One region of the Streptomyces sp. 3214.6 genome, then DNA from elsewhere that is predicted to be linked to it. Evidence: riboswitches for the same ligand, from Rfam matches in the RefSeq annotation. Region 1 holds a riboswitch; each other region holds the start of a gene.
What was found. A riboswitch is a leader RNA that binds a small molecule or an ion and turns the genes downstream of it on or off. The one in region 1 is predicted to bind cobalamin.
Positions count from the first base shown of each region.

Region 2: linked by a shared signal. The riboswitch ahead of B5557_RS09915 (ABC transporter substrate-binding protein) and the one ahead of B5557_RS14890 (ribonucleoside-diphosphate reductase subunit alpha) in region 1 are both predicted to bind cobalamin.
Region 3: linked by a shared signal. The riboswitch ahead of B5557_RS34580 (cobalamin biosynthesis protein) and the one ahead of B5557_RS14890 (ribonucleoside-diphosphate reductase subunit alpha) in region 1 are both predicted to bind cobalamin.

Region 1 is NZ_LT670819.1:3,344,080-3,349,817, forward strand. Features, by position in the region: gene B5557_RS14885 (hypothetical protein) at 1-841, opposite strand, end outside; partial or broken gene B5557_RS45110 (GNAT family N-acetyltransferase) at 1,021-1,110, shown strand; cobalamin riboswitch at 1,163-1,287, shown strand; gene B5557_RS14890 (ribonucleoside-diphosphate reductase subunit alpha) at 1,412-3,787, shown strand; gene B5557_RS14895 (ribonucleotide-diphosphate reductase subunit beta) at 3,787-4,800, shown strand; gene B5557_RS14905 (GlxA family transcriptional regulator) at 5,027-5,738, shown strand, end outside.
Region 2 is NZ_LT670819.1:2,215,655-2,221,392, reverse strand. Features, by position in the region: gene B5557_RS09935 (CbtA family protein) at 1-143, shown strand, start outside; gene B5557_RS09930 (histidine phosphatase family protein) at 241-843, opposite strand; gene B5557_RS09925 (ABC transporter ATP-binding protein) at 923-1,735, opposite strand; gene B5557_RS09920 (FecCD family ABC transporter permease) at 1,732-2,784, opposite strand; gene B5557_RS09915 (ABC transporter substrate-binding protein) at 2,781-3,836, opposite strand; cobalamin riboswitch at 3,923-4,075, opposite strand; gene B5557_RS09910 (VOC family protein) at 4,100-4,528, opposite strand; gene B5557_RS09905 (hypothetical protein) at 4,525-4,710, opposite strand; gene B5557_RS09900 (winged helix DNA-binding domain-containing protein) at 4,848-5,738, shown strand, end outside.
Region 3 is NZ_LT670819.1:7,643,807-7,649,544, forward strand. Features, by position in the region: gene B5557_RS34575 (cobyric acid synthase) at 1-1,154, opposite strand, end outside; gene B5557_RS34580 (cobalamin biosynthesis protein) at 1,151-2,104, opposite strand; cobalamin riboswitch at 2,206-2,345, opposite strand; gene B5557_RS34585 (hypothetical protein) at 2,493-2,714, opposite strand; gene B5557_RS34590 (inorganic phosphate transporter) at 2,749-3,999, opposite strand; gene B5557_RS34595 (class II aldolase/adducin family protein) at 4,199-4,912, shown strand; gene B5557_RS34600 (alpha/beta hydrolase) at 4,958-5,738, shown strand, end outside.

The DNA of each region.
Region 1 (5,738 bases):
GCTGAAGGTTCTCGTCGAGGAGGGCCTCCTCCAGGCCGTCGGCCAGGACGACCGGCTTGTCGTCGGCGAGGAGTTGCTGCCAGACCCGGTCGTTCTTGCCTCGGGCCAGGACTCCGTGCGGCGCCTCCTCGGCGAAGCGCTGCTTGGCCAGGCGTTCGAAGTTCAGGTCTGCCCCGCCGGACGCGTCTCTCAGCCGGATCGGCACGGGCACCGCGTTCTGCCCCGCCAGCAGTTCGCTGAGCCGCACCAGGACGGCGGTCTTCCCCGCGCCCACGCCGCCGACGAGCAGATAGGGCCTGCGTGTGGCGCGTTCGCGGAGTCGTTGGGCGATAACCTCGGCGATCTCCTCGCGGCCCACGATCTCGGCGATGTCGTGCCCGGCGGTGAGCACCAACTTGCGGGGATCCTTGCGCGCCTTGGCGAGGTAGCGGCGTTTGGTCCAGCGGTACCACCAGAACAGGAAGAGCGTGGCGGCGACGGAGGCGGTGAGGACCGGGCCGACGAGGCCCATGACGGCGTCGAGTCCGCCCCTGTGGCGCATGTCCTCGAAGCCGGTCGACTGCCCGGAGGCCACGATGTAAAGGCCCTCCGCGCACCAGGCGACGATGGCCAGCACGGCGATCAGCCAGACGAGCCTGGTCAGGTTCGCGTAGGAGACCCATCGGCGCCATTTCTTGGGGCGGGTGACGCCGCGGCGGGCCTCCAGGCGCATCGCCAGACGGTGCCAGCGGGCGAGGAGGACGCCCCTGACGCGGTGACAGCCGCGTCTCAGATCGAGCGTCGCCATCGGCGCGTTGCGCGGCCGTTGCTTACCGGGCGTGTGACGGACGACCCTGGTCATGGTGTGTTCTCCTCCGAGAGGGATTCTCAGGACGGAGGACCTGCGAGGGTGACGACGCCTACCTCCATGGAATCACTCCCGCCACGCCCCGCAACTCGGCCGCCGCGTCGCGAAAGTCACGAGCCCCGGGCGTGGCGGCGGAGTCACCTTCGTCCCGGGCCCGGGCAACCTCATGACATCTCGGCCCCGTCCGTACACCCGAGCGGGACTGGAACCCCGTCCCGGAGCTGAGCGACTTCACTCTCCTCACCTGTAAGTTGACGCTCTGAAACCACCCCGACACAACATCTGGGGGTGGCGTGACAGGCGAGCACAAGATGTATGCTCGTGCTCGCTGTCGCCGCAGGGGAATCCGGTGCGAATCCGGAACTGTCCCGCAACGGTGTACTTGTGCGTATACGCGTACGAGCGTCAGTCCGAGGACCTGCCGACAGCGTGCCCGGCCCATCAGGTCCGGGTGCCCTGACGTCCGGGCCTCGTGGAGTGGGCCGGTGGACGCGACGCCCCGTGCGCTCGTGTGCTGCCCCCTGCCCTCCGCCAGGCCCACCGCCGAGCGAGGGAGAGCCTCACGTGACCATCGCGCCAGCCGAACCGGCTTCAGTCACCGAGCTGGAGACCGACGGTCCCGGTACCGCGTTGCTGCGTACCCTGACCGAGCTGACCGCCGACCTGCCCGACGCCGACCCCGGCCGGGTCGCCGCCGCGGCCCTGCGCGGCCGGTCCGCCCGGGCCGACGAGGCGGAGCTGCGCGAGCTGGCCACGGAGGCGGCCGCCGGCCTGATCTCCGAGGACCCCGCCTACTCGAAGCTGGCCGCCCGGCTGCTGACCGTCGGCATCGCCGCGGAGGCCGCCTCGCAGGGCGTCACGTCGTTCACCACGTCGGTCGCCGTCGGCCACCGCGAGGGCCTGATCGCGGACCGTACCGCCGAGTTCGTGCGCGTCCACGCGGCCCGCCTCGACGCGCTGGTCGACGCCGACGCCGACGACCGTTTCGGCTACTTCGGCCTGCGCACCCTGCACAGCCGCTACCTGCTCCGGCACCCGATCACCCGCAAGGTCGTCGAGACACCCCAGCATTTCCTGCTGCGCGTCGCCTCCGGCCTTGCCGAGGACACTGTGCCCCATTCAGAAGCGGGCGTCCGCTCCCTGGACGAGGTCGCCGCGCTCTACCGGCTGATGAGCCGGCTCGACTATCTGCCGTCCTCCCCCACCCTCTTCAACTCCGGTACGCGGCACCCCCAGATGTCGTCCTGCTACCTCCTCGACTCCCCGATCGACGAGCTGGACTCCATCTACGACCGCTATCACCAGGTGGCCCGGCTGTCGAAGCACGCCGGCGGCATCGGACTGTCGTACTCCCGCATCCGCAGCCGCGGTTCGCTGATCCGCGGGACCAACGGGCACTCCAACGGCATCGTCCCGTTCCTGAAGACCCTGGACGCCTCCGTCGCCGCCGTGAACCAGGGCGGCCGGCGCAAGGGCGCGGCCGCCGTCTACCTGGAGACCTGGCACTCCGACATCGAGGAGTTCCTCGAACTGCGGGACAACACCGGCGAGGACGCCCGCCGTACGCACAACCTGAACCTCGCGCACTGGATCCCGGACGAGTTCATGCGCCGGGTCAACGCCGACGAGCCGTGGTCGCTGTTCTCCCCCTCCGACGTGCCCGAGCTGGTCGACCTGTGGGGCGAGGAGTTCGACGCCGCCTACCGCAAGGCGGAGGCGGACGGTCTCGCGAAGAAGACCATCCCGGCCCGTGACCTGTACGGCCGCATGATGCGTACCCTCGCGCAGACCGGCAACGGCTGGATGACCTTCAAGGACGCCGCCAACCGCACCGCCAACCAGACGGCCGAGCCGGGTCATGTCGTGCACTCCTCCAACCTGTGCACGGAGATCCTGGAGGTCACGGACGACGGCGAGACGGCCGTGTGCAACCTGGGCTCGGTGAACCTCGGCGCGTTCGTCGACGCCACGGCCGGGGACATCGACTGGGAGCGGCTGGACGAGACCGTCCGCACGGCCGTCACCTTCCTCGACCGGGTCGTCGACATCAACTTCTACCCGACCGAGCAGGCGGGCCGCTCCAACGCCCGCTGGCGGCCGGTCGGCCTCGGCGCGATGGGTCTGCAGGACGTCTTCTTCAAGCTGCGGCTGCCCTTCGACTCGGCCGAGGCGAAGGCGCTGTCCACCCGGATCGCCGAGCGCATCATGCTCGCCGCGTACGAGGCGTCCGCCGATCTCGCCGAGCGCAGCGGCCCGCTGCCCGCCTGGGAGAAGACCCGGACCGCCCGGGGTGTGCTGCACCCCGACCACTACGGCGTCGAGTTCACCTGGCCGGAGCGCTGGGCGGCGCTGCGCGAGCGGATCGCGGCGACCGGCATGCGCAACTCGCTGCTGCTGGCGATCGCGCCCACCGCCACCATCGCCTCCATCGCGGGGGTGTACGAGTGCATCGAGCCGCAGGTGTCCAACCTGTTCAAGCGCGAGACGCTGTCCGGCGAGTTCCTCCAGGTCAACTCGTATCTGGTGAACGACCTCAAGGAGCTCGGCGTCTGGGACGCCCGCACCCGTGAGGCGCTGCGCGACGCCAACGGCTCGGTGCAGGACTTCGCCTGGATCCCGGCGGACGTGCGCGCCCTGTACCGCACGGCGTGGGAGATCCCGCAGCGCGGCCTGATCGACATGGCCGCCGCCCGCACCCCGTACCTGGACCAGGCACAGTCCCTGAACCTGTTCCTGGAGACGCCGACCATCGGCAAGCTCTCCTCGATGTACGCGTACGCATGGAAGTCGGGCCTGAAGACCACGTACTACCTGCGCTCGCGCCCGGCGACCCGCATCGCCCGCGCCGCCCGGGCCACCGTCCCCGTTCAGCAGCCGGCGCCCGAAGACGCCGTCGCCTGCTCCCTGGAAAACCCCGAGTCCTGCGAGGCCTGCCAATAATGACCAGCCGTAACACGAACCTGCTCGACCCGGGCTTCGAGCTGACTCTGCGCCCGATGCGCTACCCGGACTTCTACGAGCGATACCGGGACGCCATCAAGAACACCTGGACCGTGGAGGAGGTCGACCTCCACTCGGACGTTGCGGACCTCGCGAAGCTGTCCGAGGGCGAGCAGCACATGATCGGCCGGCTGGTCGCGTTCTTCGCGACGGGCGACTCGATCGTGGCGAACAACCTGGTGCTGACGCTGTACAAGCACATCAACTCCCCCGAGGCGCGGCTGTATCTGTCGCGGCAGCTGTTCGAGGAGGCCGTGCACGTCCAGTTCTATCTGACGCTCCTGGACACCTACCTCCCCGACCCGGAGGACCGCGCGGCCGCCTTCGACGCGGTGGAGAACATCCCCTCCATCCGCGAGAAGGCCGAGTTCTGCTTCAAGTGGATCAACGAGGTCGAGAAGCTGGACCGCCTGGAGACCCAGGCCGACCGCCGCCGCTTCCTCCTCAACCTGATCTGCTTCGCCGCATGCATCGAGGGCCTCTTCTTCTACGGCGCCTTCGCGTATGTGTACTGGTTCCGCAGCCGGGGTCTGCTGCACGGCCTGGCCACCGGCACCAACTGGGTGTTCCGCGACGAGACGATGCACATGAGCTTCGCCTTCGACGTGGTCGACACGGTCCGCAAGGAGGAGCCGGAGCTCTTCGACGACAGGCTCCAGGAGCAGGTCACCGACATGCTCCGGGAGGCCGTCGAGGCCGAGCTGCAGTTCGCGCGCGACCTGTGCGGTGACGGTCTGCCGGGCATGAACACCGACTCGATGCGGCAGTACCTGGAGTGCGTCGCCGACCAGCGTCTGCAGCGGCTCGGCTTCGCCCCGGTCTACGGCTCCGAGAACCCCTTCTCCTTCATGGAGCTGCAGGGTGTTCAGGAGCTGACCAACTTCTTCGAGCGCCGCCCGTCGGCGTACCAGGTCGCGGTGGAGGGCACCGTCGACCTGGACGAGGACTTCTGAGGCTGCGGCCGAGGGGTCTTCGCGGCCTTCAGCCGCTGGTCGATCCGGCGCTCGTGGAGCAGTCCCACGAGCGCCGGAGCCGTGAGGAGGAGGAAGACGGCCAGGACGGTCAGGTATCCGGTGAGTTCGTTCATGAGGTAATCGTCGTCCTCGCCGAACACTCCTGACAGTGGCAGGACTGCCGTACACCTTCAAATTACTGCCACTCCTACGGCACACTGGCAGCATGCTGACGAACGTGGCCGCGATCCTCCTGGACGGTGTGCACCCCTTCGAACTCGGCGTCGTCTGCGAGGTCTTCGGGATCGACCGCAGTGACGAGGGGCTGCCGGTCTACGACTTCGCCGTCGCCTCGGCGGAGGGGCCGACGCTGAGCACCCACGCGGGCTTCACCCTCAGTACGGAGCACGGGCTCGAACGGCTGGAGAGCGCCGACCTGATCGCCGTCCCCGCCGGGGAGACGTACGGCAGGCGGGACTTCCCGCCGGAGCTGCTCGACGCGCTGCGCCGGGCCGTGGACCGGGGGACGCGCGTGCTCAGCGTCTGCTCCGGGGTGTTCGTGCTGGGCGCGGCCGGACTGCTGGACGGGCGCCGGTGCGCGGTGCACTGGCGGCACGCCGAGCAACTGGCCCGGCAGTACCCGCGCACCGTCGTCGAACCCGACGTGCTCTACGTCGACGAGGACCCGGTGATCACCTCGGCCGGCACGGCCGCCGGCATCGACGCCTGTCTGCACCTGGTCCGCAAGGAACAGGGCCCCGAGGTCGCCAACCGCATCGCCCGGCGGATGGTGGTGCCGCCGCACCGGGACGGCGGCCAGGCCCAGTACATCGAACGGCCGCTGCCCCGCTCACGGTGCGACACCGTCGGCGACGTGCTCGCGTGGATGGAGCAGCACCTCGACCAGGAGGTCACCGTCGAGCAGCTCGCCGAACGCG
Region 2 (5,738 bases), 1.1 Mb from region 1:
GGCGGTTCCGGCTCTCCGCCCTCGCGATGCAGGTCACGTTGTGGGCCGGCTTCGGCCTGGTCTTCGGTGAACTGGCCGAGCGACTGCTGCACCCGAAACCGGCCGGCGTGTCCGCGGGCTCGGCGGCGGCCGCCCCGCACTGACAGGTCCCACACCCGGTTCAACAGCATGGTGCGACACCACGGTTCAACACCCCGAGAGGGCCCGCGGAAGTGTCCGCGGGCCCTCTCGGGTTTCTCGTCATGAGCCGTCGGTGTGCGGCTCGGACGGGTCCAGCGGATGGCCGATCCGCAGGTTCCAGCGGCCGCTTCGTCCACTGATCGTGGTGGCCGTCAGCGGCGGCACGTCGACCCGCCAGAAGGCCGCAGGGGGCGCCCCCAGCACCTGGACCACCACGGCTCGTACGACCTCCGGTTCGACGACGGCGAGCGTACGGCCGCCCGCGTCCTGGGCCGCCTCCAGCCAGCGCCGCACCCGCCCGCACAACTCCTCGACGGACTCCCCGCCATGGGGTGCGGACGCGGGATCGGCGAGCCAGCGGGCCACCGCCGCCGGCTCACCGGCGCCGACCTCGGCGAGCGTCAGACCCCGCCAGCGCCCCATGTCCAGCCCCGCGAGCTCGGCCGGCTCCGCCGACCGCCCCGCGTCGAGACCGAGCGCGGCCGCCGTCTCCCGGCAGCGCACGCTCGGAGAAGTGACGACCCGCGCGGCGGCGGGCAGGGTTCCGGCCGCGCCCCGGGCCCGGGCCTGCCCGGTGGCGTCGATCGGACCCCCGTCGTCGAAGCGGGCCTGACGCAGCGACGCGTTCGTCGCGGGCGAGACGAAGGTGACACGACTGGTCACTGGGCGGCTCCTCTTGGTCCTGTCACGGCGTGGTCCTGGCGTGGTCCTTGCGTAGTACTGGCATGGTCCTCGTGTGCGCTCACCGTGGGCCCAGAAACCGTATGTGCGGGCGGTCGTCGGGGCCGGTGCGGGTGACGGTGGCGCGTACGCCGTACACATCGGCGACGAGTGTCTCGGTGAGGACGTCCTGCGGGCTGCCGGCGGCCACCACACGCCCCTGCCGCAGGACGACGACCCGATCGCAGTACATCGAGGCCAGGTTCAGGTCGTGCAGGGCGACGACCGTGGTGAGGCGGAGTTCCCGGATCAGCGTCAGCAGGCCCAACTGGTGCTGGATGTCCAGGTGGTTGGTGGGTTCGTCCAGCAGCAGCTCCCGCGGCTGCTGGGCGAGGGCCCGGGCGATCTGGACACGCTGGCGTTCGCCGCCGGAGAGGGTGTGCCAGGGGCGGTGGGCCTTGTCGGCCAGGGCAGTGCGCTCCAGCGCGCGGCGCACGGCCTCCTCGTCCTCGGGCGAGGCAGGGGCCCACGCCCGGCGGTGCGGTATCCGGCCGAGGCGTACGACGTCGAGGACGCTCAACGAGACCTGGGTGTCGGCCTGTTGCTCGACGACGGCGACCCGCCGGGCGACCGTACGGCGCCCCACCCGATCCAGCCGGTGACCGTCGAGGGTGACGACGCCGGAGGCCGGCGCGATCACTCCGGCCAGCAGGCGCAGCAGCGTCGACTTGCCGGAGCCGTTCGGGCCGAGCAGACCGGTGACGGTTGCGGGGCGGGGGGCGATGCTGACGCCGTCCAGGACGAGGGCGTCGCCGGCCGTGCGCGTGATCCGCTCGGCGCGCAGCCCGCTGCCGTCGCCGAGTCCCTCGCCGCCGCCGTCCGCGGTGCTCGTCATCGTGTACTCCTGGTCCGGTACAGCACGAGGACGAACGCCGGGACGCCGATCAGCGAGGTCACCACGCCCACCGGCACCTCCTGCGGGTCCAGGGCGGTGCGGGCGAGCGTGTCCACCCACACCAGGAACACCGCCCCGGCCAGCGCGGTGGCCGGCAGCAGCCGGGTGTGCCCGGGGCCGGTCAACGCGCGGGCGGCGTGCGGGAGGACCAGGCCGACGAAGCCGATCGCCCCCGCCGAGCTGACCAGGGTGGCCGTCAGCAGGGCGGTGGTGCACAGCAGGACCAGCCGGGTGCGTGCCACATGCACGCCCAGGGACGCGGCGGCGTCCTGCCCGAACGCGAACGCGTCCAGTGTCGTGGCGTACCCGGCGCACACCAGAAGCGTCACCACCAGCGCCGCCAGACCCACGCCCACATCGTTCCAGCCGGCCCCGCCGAGCGAGCCGAGCAGCCAGAACAGCACCCCGCGCGTGGTCTCCGCGTCGGCGGCCGTCATCACGATGAACGAGGTGAGCGCGGAGAACAACTGCATGGCGGCCACGCCGGCGAGGACCACCCGGTCCGTGGTGCCGCCGAGGGTGTGACTGAGCAGCAGCACCAGCGCGAACGAGAGCGCCGCGCCCAGGAACGCGCCCCCGGAGACCGACAGGACACCGCCGCCCACGCCGAGTACGACGACCGCGACCGCGCCGGTCGAGGCCCCGGACGACACGCCGAGGACGAAGGGGTCGGCGAGCGGATTGCGCAGCAGGGACTGCATCACCGCGCCGCACACGGCGAGGCCGGCTCCGCACACGGCGGCCAGCAGTGTCCGCGGCAGCCGCAGATTCCACACGATCCCGTCCCGGATCGGCGTCAACTCCGCCTGCCCCCAGCCGAGATGGGCCGCCACCGTCGCCCACACGTCACCGACCGCGATGTCGGCCGGGCCGATGGTGATCGCCACCGCGACCGACCCGCACAGCAGTGCGAGGCCGGCCGTCCACAGCGCCACGCGACGCAGCCCGCGGACCGCGGCCGGGGTTGCCGCCGACAGGACGTCGCTCATCCCCCGAAGCCGTACGCGCGCAGCGCAGCCGCCACCTTCTCCACGCCCTCGACGGTCCGGACCGTCGGGTTCATGGCCTGCCCGGGCAGCAGCACGTACCGCTTCTTCTTCACGGCGGTCATGTTCTTCGTGACCGGGTCGGACTCCAGGAACGCGATCTTCTTCGCGGCGGTCTCGGCCGTCTGCTGCCTGCGGCTCAGATCGCCGATGACGAGGACGTCGGGGTCCCGGTCGGCGACCGTCTCCCAGTTGACCTGAGGCCACTCCTCGTGGGTGTCGTCGAAGGCGTTCCTCGCGCCGAGTTCACGGGTGATGACGCCGGGCGCGCCGCAGCAGCCCGCCAGATACGGGGACCGGGAGTCGGCGAACCAGTACAGGAGGCTGACGTTCTGCGCATGGAGCCCCGAAGTGGCCTTCTCCACACGGGACTTCAGAGCTGCGACCAGTTTCGTGCCGCGCTCCTCGACACCGAAGATCCTGGCCAGGTCGGTGACTTCGCCGTAGACCGCGTCCATGGTCAGCGGCTCGGTGCGCGAGCCGTCGCCGTCGCCGGCGTTGTCCTTGCCGACGCAGTCGGAGGGGGAGAGGTACGTGGGCACGCCCACCTTCGCGAACTGCTCGCGGGTGGCGACGCCGCCCTCACCGAGAGTGGAGGCGAACGACGCGGTGACGAAGTCGGGTTCGGTGTCCAGGACCGACTCGAACGAGGGGGCGTTGTCGGCCAGCCGCTGCACCGTCGCGTTGGCTTTCTCCAGCCCCTTCGCCACCGGGTCGGTCCAGGTGGCGGTGCCCGCCATACGGTCGGCCAGCCCGAGCGAGAGCATGATCTCGGTCGTGCCCTGGTTGAGGGAGACCGCCCGCCGCGGAGGACCGTCCACGTGGACCCGCTGACCGCAGTTGTCGAGCGTGACCGGACGGCCGGCGGAGCCGGCCGACGCCGATCCCGCCGAGTCGGACGAGCCCGACGGGGCGGGGGAGCCGCCGCAGCCGGTCAGCAGCAGGGCGGCTGACAGGAGGAGGACGGCAGGACGGACGGGGCGTGCGAACGGCACGGAACTTCCTTCGGCGTCGAGGGCTCTGGCGCGAAGCCCGGTCGTACGGTGCTCCCCCGGCGGTCTTCCGGCGTCGGGGGCCGCCAGCAGGTCTTCGGACTCGGGGTCACCCGGACGAGGCGCCTTCCCGGACCGCGATCACGCTCCAGTGGCCAGTGCCCCGCCCGTCGCCCTTACCGCTGCGCGTCAGCTCCGGAGTCGCACCGGATTCCCTGACCCGCGCACGTACGGATACGCACATGGGTACGACTGGCCTCGGCAAGCTACCACAGCCCCCCGGCAGCACGTCCTGGACTCGCGACGAGTTCGACCTCGAACCCGTCCTCGTTCTCCAGGTAGGCGGCGCAGTGCTGTCGGCCGCCGGCGTAGGGGTGCCGCTCGGGGAACATCAGGCGCCAGCCGTGCTGCGCGGCCTCGGCAGCCAGCCTCTCGACCACGGCGATGTCGTCGACGTGGAACGCCAGATGGTTCAGCCCCGGGCGGCACCGGTCGTGCTGTTCGGCGGTGAGGGCCGGGGACTGCTCGATGACCAGATAGGTCGCCCCGAGCCGCCAACTGCGCCCACCGCTCCAGCTCTGGAAGAGGGTGTGCCCCAACGCCTCCAGCAGCCAGCCGAACGACGTGACGGCGCGGTCGAGGTCCGGCACCCACAGCTCGATGTGATGCAGCGTGCCCTGCGTCGGCCGACTCACCTCGCGTCGCCGCGTGCCTCGGACATGGAGACCACGGCGCTTCGGCTGCCGTCGCCGGTGACGCCCAACTGCTGGGCGGGGGAGGGGCCGGCGGGCTGGGCGACGGCGGTGGTCACCTCGGCGGCGAGCAGCACGGCGACCCCGAGTGCCATGGTGAGGTGCTTTCGCGGATTGGACGTCATGAGCGCACGATAGTTTCGCCGCCGACGAGGGCACGATCCGGCACACCCCAGGACCGGCAGGGGGACATCCCCAGCGCGACCCGGCTCGGGTGCCTTGAGGACAGCAACTGTCCTCATTCCCCGTTAACTTGCCCTGCATGACGAAGACGACGTCCCCGGCGGCCCCCGTGCTCGGCGCCCGCGCCCTCAACCGCGCCACCCTCGACCGACAGCTGTTGCTGCGTCCCTCGTCGCTGTCGGCCGGGGCCGCCATCGAACACCTGCTCGGACTTCAGGCGCAGAACGTCAAGCCGCCGTACTACGCGCTCGCGGCCCGCCTCGACGGCTTCGTCCCGGAGAAGCTGTCGACGCCGATGGCCGGCCGCGAGGTCGTCCGCATCGTCAGCATGCGCTCCACCATCCACGCCCACACCGCCGATGACTGTCTGACCCTGCGGCCGTTCGTCCAGCCTGCCCGCGACCGTGAGCTGACGTACTTCCGCAAGGGCCTGGCCGGCGTCGACCTCGACCGGCTCGCCGTCCTCGCCCGCGACCTCGTCGAGACCGAACCGCGCACCATGAAGCAACTGCGCGAAGCCCTCTCCGTGGAGTGGCCGGACGCCGACCCCCAGTCCCTCGCCGTCGCCGCCCGGTGCCGGCTGCCCCTCGTCCAGGTCACCCCGCGCGGGCTGTGGGACAGGAGCGGGCAGGTCGCGCTGACCACCGCCGAACACTGGCTCGGCCGGCTCGCCGCACCGACCCCCACGCCGGACGCCGTCGTCCTGCGCTACCTGGCCGCCTTCGGCCCGGCCTCCGTCAAGGACATGCAGACCTGGGCCGGTCTGACCCGACTGCGAGAGCCCTTCGAACGCCTCCGCCCCCACCTGCTCACCTTCCGCGACGAGCACGGCGTGGAACTCTTCGACCTCCCCGACGCCCCCCGCCCGGACCCCCAGGTCCCGGCCCCGCCGCGCTTCCTCCCCGAGTTCGACAACCTCCTCCTCTCCCACGCCGACCGCACCCGAGTCGTCCCGCCCGAGTACTGGGGC
Region 3 (5,738 bases), 4.3 Mb from region 1:
CCGGCGGGCCGGGTGAGGGTCTTCTCGCGGGCGAACCGCACCCGCACCGGCAGGACGCCGAGCCCGTCGACCTGCCCGCGCCGGCTCTCGACGTCGTCCTCGATGCGCTCGCCGAGGATCTGGAAGCCCCCGCAGATGCCGAGGACGGGCCGCTGCTCGGCGGCCCGCCGCCGCAGGGCGTCGGCGAGGCCGCGCTCGCGCAGCCACTCAAGGGCGCGCACGGTCCCCCGCGTCCCCGGGACGACGACCAGGTCGGCGTCGGCCAGCTCCTCGGGCCGGTCCACGAACCGCACGACGACGCCCGGTTCGGCGGCCAGCGCGTCCACGTCCGTGAAGTTCGACATCAGCGGGATCGCGCAGACGGCGACCCGCAGCACGTCCTGTCCGACGGGCGGGGCGGTGTTCGACTCCCGGATCGTCCCGCGCAGGGAGACCCGGAGCCCGTCCTCCTCGTCGATCCCGAGCCCGTGCCGGAACGGCAGCACGCCGTACGTCCGCCGCCCGGTGAGCCCGTGCAGCATGTCGAGGCCCGGCTCCAGCAGGGAGACGTCCCCGCGGAACTTGTTGACGACAAACCCGGAAACGAGTTTCTGGTCCTCGGGGGAGAGCAGCGCGACGGTCCCGAAGAAGGAGGCGAAGACCCCGCCCCGGTCGATGTCGCCGACGACGAGGACCGGGAGCCCGGCGTTGCGGGCGATCCCCATGTTCACGATGTCGGTCCGCCGAAGATTGATCTCGGCAGGAGAGCCGGCCCCCTCACAGATCACCGCGTCATACGTGCCCCGCAACTCGGCGAGACAGTCGAGAACGGTTCCCAGGAGTTCCTGCTGCCGCCCCCCGTGATAGCCACGCGCGCTGAGCTCCCCGACGGGCTTCCCGAGCAGCACGACCTGACTGCTCTGCTCGCCGCCGGGCTTGAGCAGCACGGGATTCATCAGGGCGGTCGGCTCGACCCGGCACGCCTGCGCCTGCATGGCCTGCGCCCGCCCGATCTCGGCGCCCTCACGCGTCACGAACGAGTTGAGGGACATGTTCTGCGCCTTGAACGGCGCGACCTTGACGCCCTGCCGCACCAGCCACCGGCAGATCCCGGCCGTGACGACGCTCTTGCCGGCGTCGGAGGTGGTGCCCGCGACGAGGAGTCCCCCGCTCATTTCGTCCGCCCCTTCCCTGTCGTGACGATGGCGCGCGCGGCGACGGTGACGCCGAGCGCCAGCAGGCCGACGCGGCGCGAGAGCCGTGCGGCGCGTTCGATGTCGTGGGCGACGACGGGCCGCCCGGCCGCCCCGTTCAGGACCGGCCGGTGCTCGACCCGGCCGCCGTACGACAGCGTCCCGCCCAGCCGCACGCCGAGCGCGCCCGCGAAGGAGGCCTCGACGGGCCCGGCGTTGGGGCTGGGATGCCGGCCGGCGTCCGCCCGCCAGGCCCGCAGCGCGGCCCGCGGATCATCCCCCGCGACGGCGGCCAGTACGGCGGTCAGCCGCGCCCCCGGCCACCCGGCGAGGTCGTCGAGCCGCGCGGAGGCCCACCCGAACCGCCGGTACCGGGCCGACCTGTGCCCGACCATGGCGTCGAGTGTGTTGACGGCCCGGAACCCGAGCAGCCCCGGCACCCCGCCGACGGCCCCCCACACGAGCGCCCCCACGACGGCGTCGGAGGTGTTCTCGGCGACGGACTCCACGACGGCCCGGGCCAACCCGTCCGCGTCCAGCGCCTGCGGATCCCGCCCGCACAGATGCGGCAGCCGTTCCCGGGCGGCCTCGACGTCCCCCGCTTCGAGGGCCCGACCGATGGCGCGGGCCTCCCGGACGAGAGAGGTCCCGCCGACCACCGCCCAGGTGGCGGCGGCGGTGAGGCCGAGAGAAGCGGCCGAAGAGGGACGTACGGCCTTGCGGGCGACGGCTCCCAGGGTCACGGCCCCACCGGCGCAGACGACGGTGTGGACGGCCCCCCAGCCGCGGTGGTCGCGCCAGAGCACCCGCTCCACGGCTGCGGCCGCCCGCCCGAACACGGCGACCGGATGCCCCCGGCGGGGATCGCCGAGGAGCAGGTCACCGAGGAGGCCGGCGGCGGCGCCGTACGCGTGAACGCGATCGGCCTGCACGGGCTCAGCCGGCCGTGGGGTCGGGCAGCGACCTGGTGCTGTGCCTCAACGGCCAAGCGGGCATGGCGATATGTCCTCACTCAGGGTGTCCACGCCCTGGTTCGACGAGACCGGCGGCGAGAGTTCCTGGCTCCCGGGGCTTACTACCCCGGTGACAGTGGCGGGACCGCGCCGGATTCGCACCGGCTTCCTCTTCTGCCGCCGTACATGGCTCGGGCAGTCCACCACGGGCCCGGAAGGGCCGTCAACTTGCTGTTGACCTGCGCGGGGAGAGTGTGCAGAACCCCACATCGGCCTGGTCCCACGGCGCGCGGAGCATGACTCGGCCCTGCCTGCGGCCGCCCGAGAGGGCGACCGCAGGCAGGGCCGGGTGAGAAACCTGTACGGCTCAGGCCACGATCAGGGAGATCCCGTAGGCCACCGCCGCCGCGCACGCCGCGAAGCAGGCGTACGCGCCCGTCACCGCGAGAGTGGCCGACCCGCCCTCTGCCGTGGCGCGTTCCTGGCGGGACAGGCCCATGATGCCCAGGGTGAACAGGGTGACGAGGCCCACGGTGACCGCGAGGCTGACACCGAAGACGGAGCCCAGGGCTGTCCAGTCGATCTTCATGCTGGTTCTCTTCCTTCGTACCGGGTGCGCGGGCTCAGACGGCCGCGGCCGGGGGAGCGGCGGGCTCGGTGGGCGCGATCGCGGTCGCCGGGGACGGGATCGTGGCCGTCAGGTCCTCGGTCACCGTGCCCGTCGGGGGCGGGGTCACCGCCGCGATCGCCGTGGTGATCACGCCCGGGGATTCCTCGGGCTCGTTGACGTTGGACGCGTCGACGACCTCACGTCGCGAGATCTTCCAGATCGCCGCGCTGGAGGCCACCAGGAAGACGGCCACGACCGCCGTGCCCCAGTCGCCGAGGTCCGTGACCGACTCGGCCAGCGCGCCCACCAGCGCCGCCGCCGGCAGCGTCAGGCCCCACGCCACGAACATGCGGGTCGCCGTCGACCAGCGGACCACGCCGCCCTTGCGGCCCAGGCCCGCGCCCATCACCGCGCCGGAGACCGAGTGGGTGGTGGAGAGGGAGAAGCCGAGGTGGGAGGAGGCCAGGATGACCGTGGCCGCGCTGGTCTGGGCGGCGAAGCCCTGCTGCGGCTGAAGGTCGGTCAGGCCCTTGCCCATGGTGCGGATGATGCGCCAGCCGCCGAGGTAGGTGCCGAGCGCGATGGCCAGGCCGGCGGAGAGGATGACCCAGACCGGCGGGTCGGAGTCGGGGGCCACGGCGCCGCCGGCGACCAGGGCGAGGGTGATGATGCCCATCGTCTTCTGCGCGTCGTTGGTGCCGTGGGCGAGGGAGACCAGGCCGGCCGAGGCGATCTGGCCGGCCCGGTAGCCCTTCTCGGCGGCCTTGCCGTCGGCCTTCTTGCCGAGGGTGTAGGAGAGGCGGGTCGCGAGCATCGCGGCGACGCCCGCGACGATGGGCGCCGCGATCGCCGGGATGAGGACCTTGGTGACCAGCGCGTCGCCGTGCACCGCGTCGAAGCCGGCCGAGGCGATGGTGGCGCCGATCAGACCGCCCATGAGGGCGTGGGAGGAGCTGGAGGGCAGGCCCACCAGCCAGGTCAGCAGGTTCCAGAGGATCGCGCCGACCAACGCGGCGAAGATGACCTCGGGACGGATGCCGGTCTCGTCGACGAGACCCTTGGAGATCGTGTTGGCGACCTCCACGGAGAGGAAAGCGCCCACCAGGTTGAGCGCGGCGGACATGGCCACCGCGACCTTGGGCTTGAGTGCACCGGTCGAGATGGTCGTGGCCATCGCGTTGGCGGTGTCATGAAAACCGTTCGTGAAATCAAACGCGAGTGCGGTTACCACCACAATCGCGAGGATCAGCGAGAAGTTTTCCATTTACCCAGGCAATCGTTCGAAGTCATCGGTCGGTTGACCGTAGGAAACCTGAGTGAACGGAAGATGAACTGAGGGGGGCTTCAGGGTGTCCGATGTCGGGGTGACTGTGCGGTCCGTACGGCTGCTCGCCGCCCGCGAGCCGCTCCGGCCGGGTCGCGCAGCCGTTGAAGAGATTCTGGTCACCCGGCAGGATCGGGGCATGGCTGAGCAGCGGCGCGACGGGCGGGGGTCCCGGGACGCGCGGGGCGGCATGTGGAGTGCGGCCCAGGCGCGGGCCTGGGAGGCGCTCGTGACGACGGCCCGCCGCACGGTGAGCGACGGCCTGGTCGTCGGCACCTCCGGCAACGTCTCCGTGCGCGTCGGCGACACCGTGCTGGTCACCCCGTCGGGCGTGCCCTACGACCGGCTCACCCCGGACGACGTCACGGGCGTCGACCTCACCGGCCGGCAGGTGCTCGGCGCCCTGGTCCCGACGAGCGAGCTGCCCATGCACCTCGCCGTCTACCGGGCCACCGACGCCGGTGCGGTCGTCCACACCCACGCCGTGCACGCCACGGCCGTCTCCACCCTCGTCGGCGAGCTTCCCCTCGTCCACTACATGGCGGGCGCGCTCGGCGGCGCCGTCCGGGTCGCCCCCTATGCGACCTACGGCACCGAGGCGTTGGCCGCCAACATGCTCGCGGCCCTCGCCGACCGCACCGGCTGCCTCCTGCAGAACCACGGCACCCTCACCTACGGCAGCACCCTCGACCAGGCCTACGACCGCACGGCCCAGCTGGAGTGGATGTGCCGGCTGTGGCTGACGGCCTCGTCGCTGCCCGGCCGCAGTCCCACCCTCCTGACGGAGGAACAGGTCGCGGAGGCGGGGGAGCGGCTGCGGGCGTACGGGCAGCGGCCTCCGTCCCGTCGGTGATGAGCTCCACTGGCCGGTCGCGACGATGGCCAGGACACTGGACGGGTGCGCACTGTCAAAGCGACGGCCGCCGCCGTCACCGCAGCCCTGGCCGCCGGCGCCGCCAGTGTCGCCGTCGGCCGGTTCGCCAGCGACGCCGCGCTGAAGGCGCCGCCCGGCCGGCCCCTGCCCACCGAACCCCGGCTCACGGTGCACCGCACGGCCGCCGGCCAGATCACCCTCACCCGCGACCTGGCCGCCCTGCGCCCCGGCACCCACGGCCTCTCCGGCAACGGCTCCCACGCGGTCGTCGGCGCCGTCCTGCCCACCGCCGCGCACTCCGCCGACACCGTCGTACGCCGCCTGGAACGCGTCACCCACGGCACGCTGAACCCCGGCGACGCGGTCTGGCTCACCCCGAATCTGTACGTCGGCGACCCCGGCAGCGCCCTCGGCCTCGACCACGCCGACATCGACGTCCCCGGCGAACTGGGAAGCCTGCCCGCCTGGTTCGTCCCCGGCGCCCGGCGCACCTGGGTGATCGCCGTGCACGGCCTGGGCACCACCCGGGAACACGCCCTGAACATCATGGGTTTCCTGCACCGCCGCCGCTTCCCCGTGCTCGCCCTCGCCTACCGCGGCGACCTCGGGGCACCCCGCTCCCCGGACAGGCTGAACCACCTCGGCGCGACCGAGTGGCGCGACCTGGACGCGGCGATGCGGTACGCCGTGCGCTACGGCGCCGAACGCGTCGTCCTGCTCGGCTGGTCCACCGGCGCCACCATGGCCCTGCGCGCCGCCGCCGACTCGGGGCTGCGCGACCTCGTCTCGGGGCTCGTGCTGGACT